2 linked regions of the Novipirellula artificiosorum genome follow. The protein of the gene in region 1 interacts with the protein of each later gene in a pairwise test. Links are inferred from orthologs where the notes say so. Each region holds a gene or a part of one and is shown on either strand. Other genes may lie near its edges.

The links.
Region 2: the proteins of priA (region 1) and ssb interact in binary tests that used the Escherichia coli proteins (3 or more experiments, as listed by UniProt). The link is inferred for Novipirellula artificiosorum from one-to-one orthologs.

The regions. Positions count from the first base shown.
Region 1 is NZ_SJPV01000001.1:842,397-845,764, forward strand. Bases 306-3,346 are described here. They hold priA (replication restart helicase PriA), read left to right. Parts: upstream 306-627; coding sequence 628-3,066; downstream 3,067-3,346. Other genes in these bases: nadD (nicotinate (nicotinamide) nucleotide adenylyltransferase), read right to left, coding at 306-420; Poly41_RS02965 (acetylxylan esterase), read right to left, coding at 3,131-3,346. Outside these bases: more of nadD, read right to left, coding at 1-305; more of Poly41_RS02965, read right to left, coding at 3,347-3,368.
Region 2 is NZ_SJPV01000009.1:140,047-143,148, forward strand. The notes cover bases 328-3,102. They hold ssb (single-stranded DNA-binding protein), read right to left. Parts: upstream 2,087-3,102; coding sequence 1,568-2,086; downstream 328-1,567. Other genes in these bases: ppdK (pyruvate, phosphate dikinase), read right to left, coding at 328-437; rplI (50S ribosomal protein L9), read right to left, coding at 977-1,522; rpsF (30S ribosomal protein S6), read right to left, coding at 2,149-2,592; pth (aminoacyl-tRNA hydrolase), read right to left, coding at 2,730-3,102. Also shown: more of ppdK, read right to left, coding at 1-327. UniProt on the Escherichia coli protein: Plays an important role in DNA replication, recombination and repair. Binds to ssDNA and to an array of partner proteins to recruit them to their sites of action during DNA metabolism. Acts as a sliding platform that migrates on DNA via reptation.

The sequences.
Region 1 (3,368 bases):
AAAATCGAGTTGCTCTTCGCCCCCCCGTTGGACGACCGCCAGCAGGATTTTTTCAAGTAGTTTCCTGGACTGGTACCATTGGCGTATCGTCGCGAGCGAATCGCTGCCAATGATCAAGTAGAAATCGTCGATGGGGAATTCGGATTGCAGCTGAACAACCGTGTCAACCGTATAGCTGACATCGCCTCGTCTGACTTCACGATCATCGATAACGTGTTTCTCACTTCCCGAAATCGCGAGCCGCAGCATTTCCAGTCGATCCTGGTCTGACGCGACGGGCCCGTTAGGTTTGAGGGGCGACAAGGCCGCGGGAATCCAACGGACTTGATCAAGCCCGAGCGATTCGATTGCCGATTCCGCAATCCACAAATGTCCTAAATGCACCGGATCAAACGATCCGCCAAACAGCCCAATTCTCATCAATGCCTGTCCCTAGCCTCGTCGCCGTAGAAGTCACGAATTTCTTAGCCATTGTAACAACAGAAAGTTTTGCCGTTCACTCGCCCACGGGGCGCACGATTTCACAAAAAGTCCGACGTCTTTTTCTGGCGATTGACCAGACTTGTCACGGGGACGGCAAAAAATAGAGCGACACCCCCCATTTCTCTCTATCGCGGATCATCCGGTATGCTAACAACGACCTGTCTCAATCTTAGCCTGCCAATTCTCGGCAATCGGACCATGGCCAACTTGGATCCTCCACAAAATCCCCTTCCGAATGACGATCTAAATCGTCATGACGATCCCTTATCGATTCCGGAGCCCCGGAAGTCTCAACAAGCGGAATTGTTCGAGACCGAACCGCCCCCTTGGGAATTGACGGTCCAGGATGACGTGGCGACGGCCAAAATCGTCTTCAGCGAAGCCCCATTTGGGCCGTACGACTATCGGATCCCCGACGAAGACCGCGATCGGGTGAAGCCAGGCATGCGGGTCCGCGTGCCACTCGGCCGGCGTCGCCAGCCGATGACCGGATGGTGCATCGAAACCCATCTCGGCCAAGTCCAACGCAGTGGCAAACTGCGGGACATCGTCGAGATTCTCGACGAGGAACCCCTTTGCGACGCTCACCTCGTTCGGCTCGTGTCTTGGATCAGCCACTATTACCAAACGCCGATGGGCCAGGTTTTCGACACACTGATCCCTTCGAGTGTTCGCGCCAACGCGGGGACTCGCGAGCGAACGTATCTGACGCCGTGCACGGGCAAATCGGATGAAAAAGCCATCGACTCCCTGCCGAAAAAGCAGCAAGTCGCCTTGCGATTCTTGATCGCTGCTGGCCGCCCAATGACGGCGTCGGAATTGATGGTGCATGCCGAATGCACGCGAGGACCGATCAGCGCACTGCAATCCAAAGGTTTTTTGGAGGTTGCGGTTCGCCGGGAAATGACCACGGGCATGCCGATGCGATGGGCCCAAGGAGACGGTGAAGAACAACAAACACACGTCCTTAGCAGCGAACAAACCACAGCGCTCCAACGCATCGATGCGGCGATCGATTCCGGAAAAGGCAAGACGCTCCTGCTGCACGGAGTGACGGGCAGTGGGAAGACGGAGGTCTACATCAAAGCGATTGAGCACGTGGTTCGGTTCGGCCGCGGTGCGATCGTGATGGTTCCCGAAATCAGTTTGACCCCACAAACTCGAGGTCGGTTTGAGCGGCGATTCGATAGCGTCGCGGTCTTGCACAGCCAAATGACGCCGGCCGAACGCCATTTTCAGTGGCAACGAATCCGCCGTGGCGAGGTGCAAGTGGTGGTTGGCCCCCGCAGCGCCGTGTTCGCCCCCCTGCCCCGCCTCGGTTTGATCGTGATCGATGAAGAACATGACGCCTCGTTCAAACAGGACACGCAGCCTCGATATCACGCTCGCAAAGTCGCTCACGCTCGCGCGATGTCTCTTGGTGTTCCACTGATCCTCGGTAGCGCTACCCCTTCGATGGAATCATGGCATGCGACCGCGACCGGTCACGCCGAATTGATCACCATGAACGATCGAATCAACCAGCGTCCGATGCCAAACGTGGAATTGGTCGATTTGCGTGTACGCGACGACCGGACGCGAGGAGCAATCAGCCGACAACTGCATCAAGCGGTCCAGGAAACGCTGACCGAAAACGGACAAGTGATCCTGCTGCTCAATCGACGTGGATTTGCAACCACGATCCAATGCCCCTCGTGTGGACATGTCGTGGCTTGTCCCGATTGTGACATGCCGTTGACCCACCATCGTGACGGAGGGAAAGCCGTTTGCCACTACTGTGACTACACGATCGCGACGCCACCATGGTGTCCGGCATGCCGATACGATGGCATTCGTTACGGAGGACTGGGTACGCAAAAATTGGAAGTCGAAGTGAAAGCTCGATTTCCTAATGCCAAGGTCGCTCGCATGGACAGCGACACGATGCGTCGTCCCGGAAGTCATCAACGCGTGCTTTCGTCCTTTCGCAGCGGCGAGCTGAACATTTTGCTCGGCACTCAAATGATCGCGAAAGGATTGGATTTTCCTAATGTGCTACTGGTTGGCGTGATCAATGCGGACTCCGCATTGCACTTCCCTGATTTCCGAGCCGCGGAACGAACCTTCCAACTTGTCACGCAAGTTGCTGGCCGTACCGGCCGTGGCGACCGCGGGGGACGTGTCGTCGTACAAACCTTTTCACCAGAGCATCCCGCGATTCAAGCAGCATCCCGGCATGACTACTTGCAGTTCGCCAACGACGAGATGGTCAATCGCAGAAAGTTTAACTACCCACCCCTCGGCAGCGTCGCGCGGATCATCATCCGTGGTATCGTCGAAGAAGTCACCGAAGCCGTCGCCGAGCAGCTACTGAGTCGGCTCGAAGCGGCGCGACTCGCATTGGGAGTGGAAGTCCGCCTGCTCGGGCCCGCACCGCCGCCGATCTCAAAGCTTCGCGGAAAGTATCGCTTTCATATCCTTCTGCAAGCCACCGAAGCTGCGATTCTGGGGAACACGATCCGGCGGGCGACCGATTCTTTCACGATCCCCGATAAAGATGACGTCCAGTACGTTGTCGACATTGATCCGATGGATATGCTGTAGCTTCCAGTACCAACTTGGCACTGCGACTCACGAAGACACGATTCAAGAACACTTCCCTGGCAACTCAGTCACCGTGCTGCGAGTCAAAACGTAGCCCCTCGATGTCGAGATACTTGACCGCGCCTGGGACAAACATCGGATCGTCGTGTGAACGGATCGATTCAAAACGGAATCCCTCGACATCGACGGTGACTTTTCCGAGGACAACATCACCCGATTGACTCGCCGCCGCCATCGCCAAAGGGCCAGCCGTACGCCCAAGTCCGATGAGCGTGATTTTGTTGGCCGGGACGATGCCTTGC
Region 2 (3,102 bases), on another replicon or contig:
CGGCGATAAGCATCGAAAGCAAACCGTTCGTTCTTGGTGGCCTTGGCAAGCCCTTCGGTGGCCGCATCGTTGAGCCCAAGATTTAAGATCGTGTTCATCATCCCCGGCATACTGACAGCCGCACCACTGCGGACGCTGACAAGCAACGGGTTAGCATCATCACCGAACTTCTTGCCTAGCTCTTTTTCAAGCGTCCGCACGGCATTGTTCACTTCATCCATCATTCCAGCCGGCAACTTCTCACCGGACTTATAGTAAGCGTCACAAACTTCGGTCGTGATCGTGAAGCCGGGAGGAACTGGCAACCCGATCGAAGTCATTTCCGCAAGATTCAAACCCTTACCGCCAAGAAGTGCTTTCGCTTTCCCTCTGCCTTCGGTTTTCGATTTGCCGAAGTAATAGACCATTTTGCTAACGGATGGAGCTCTTTTTGCCATTTCAAATTCTCTGTTTAATCTCGTTTGTATCTACGGTTTCAAAACCGTCGAGGGTGGGGTCTAGATGGTCAATCACGATTTAATGTCAGGATAAGGGAGCAATCGCTCCATTCGATCGAGTCACTCGAACGATCCCCGCATCGACCCTGAAGGAGGGCCCGCTTTGGCCAGCGTGAAAAAACGTTGTCTTTTAGGGACAAACTGTATTTACAAAAGCCGTTTGGGTCAATGACCGCGACGGTTGGAAGCGCAATTTCCTAAGCATTGTCCCGCTCGGTGTCAACGCAGCGCACACGCTGGAGACAGGGTGAAGCATCCATCCCAAAACACTGAGCTTGAGGGTGCCCCTCGGCATCCACAATAGACAAATAGGGCTGACAGGAATCGAACCTGCACTCCGATAAAGGAACTGGATCCTAAATCCAGCGCGTCTGCCAGTTCCGCCACAGCCCCGATCGAGCGATTTGCGGTTGGCTTGCCCCGGCCGGACCCTGCCCGGCGGAGTTTGCCACGGACCGCTGCTCGCTCAGCAGATTCTCTTACGACTCGCCGCCTTCGGCAACAACGGTCGGCACGACCCATACCTTCAAACTGGCGTCGACTTCACCATGCAAGTGAATCTTGACGGTATACAGTCCAAGTTCTTTCAGCGGGCCATCGAGGCGAATCTGGTCTTGGGCAAGCGTAAAGCCCGCGCCTTTGAGTGCATCGACGATCTCATGAGCACCGACACTGCCATACAGGTGTCCTTCGTCGTTGGCGTTCGCCTCAATCGTGATCGATTGCTTGCCCAATTCGTCGGCCAAATCACGATAGCTCTTCAGCTTTTCGAGTTCGATTTCGCGCAACTTTTCACGATGCTTATCAACCATTCGTGCATGGTGATCGGTTGCAATCGTCGCCAAACCTTGCGGCATCAAGTAGTTCAACGCATAGCCCGAACGGACTTCAACGATGTCTCCTTGCTTGCCAAGATTTTCGACGTTGTGGATCAGTAGCAATTGAACGCCGCCGTTGGGTCCCTTGGGCAAACGCTTGTAGGGCCGTTTGTATTTTCGGCCGCTTTGTGTTTTCGCTTTTGGCATGAGAAAAAACTCGAGTGATTCAGATATGTCTTAAACAAATGTGTCTTAAAAAGGAATATTGGGGTCGTCGTAGCCAGGACCGTTTCCGGTCGGCTGCGCCTCGCGCGTTCCCGGGGGATCGCGATGTTCGGCGGGATGCTGCTCGCCCGAATCATAATGAACTTCCTGTGCAGCGGGGTTCGGCGTCGAACGTGTTCGCGTCGTCCCACCACCACCACTACTGCTGCCCACCCCTGGGCTTCCAAGCATCTGCATCCGTTCTCCGACGACGCGGAGCTTGCTTCGTTTTTGGCCGTCTGACTCCCATGTGTCGTACTTCAGTCGACCTTCCACCAAAAGTGGCGAGCCCTTGCTCAAATACTCGCTGGCAACTTCGGCCGTCCGCCCCCACAATGTGACATCGACAAAGGTCGTCTCCTCAACCCACTCGCCAGTGGTCGACGATTTACGGCGATCATTGACGGCTAAACCAATATCGGTAACCGCCATTCCACCCGGGGTGTAGCGTAATTCGATATCGCGAGTCAAATTGCCGACCAAGATGACTCGGTTATAACTTGCCATGGCTTCCTCCCGATCGAGTTTGCGAGAAGCAGTTCGTGAGATCTGAAACGAGTGACCGCCGACTACCGCGAGGCAACCGCGTCGTCTCTCGAGGCATCCGCCCCGTCCGAGTCATCGCCATCCTCCGCATCCTCCGAACCTTCGTCGCTCGAAGATGTCAAAGACGGGCTAAACGATTGCCCCCGAGCATTGGCCAACATCGGTTCGACCAATCGCGGATCCAATTTCAACGTCAACTCTCGGACCACCGGTTCGCACAAGGTAAAGGCGCGAGCCATTTTAACCAAGCTGTCACCTTCGGCTTCATAATACGTCAACCAATAGGTCCCCTTTTGATGCCCGTCGATGGGATAAGCAAGTTTCTGCTCCATCCAAACGCGATTCACCAAAACGGTACCCCCGTTTTCGGTCACGATCTGTTCCAATTGCTTGCTGACGCCGCCGGGATCGCGAGCGTAGTGATTGCTATCGAGGATGAATAGCGTTTCGTAAGTGTTTTTCGCCACGGTTCGTTCGTCTCTTTACGGTCTAAATCTCGATCACGAAGCAAGGTCGGGATTCGACCTCTCCGCTTCTGCCATAGTACGCTTTTAAAAATGCTTCGCTTCCATTCCAACGGGTCGAATCGGCACGACCGCTTCACTCACTCAGCCGGAGCATTGAATTTGGTCATCGCCGGTGTCACACCGAGAATCCCCCATTCGATTGCCGCATAAGCCGCTCGCGTGGTCGCCGCTTCGATCGTTTCCTTTTCATCCTTGTTGAACTTGCCCAACACGTAATCAACCGCTTGCCAACCTTCGGGCGGTCGATCAATCCCGATTCGCAGTCGCGGAAACGACTCGGTACCGAGATGCCGGACAATATCCGCCAACCCCTTCTGGCCTCCTGCGGACCCTGACGGCCGCAACCGCAGTCGCCCACAAGGAAGGTTCAAATCGTCGCAAATGACAACGATTTCTTCTGGTGCCAGCTTAAAAAAATCCACTGCCTTTCGCACACTTTGACCACTCGCG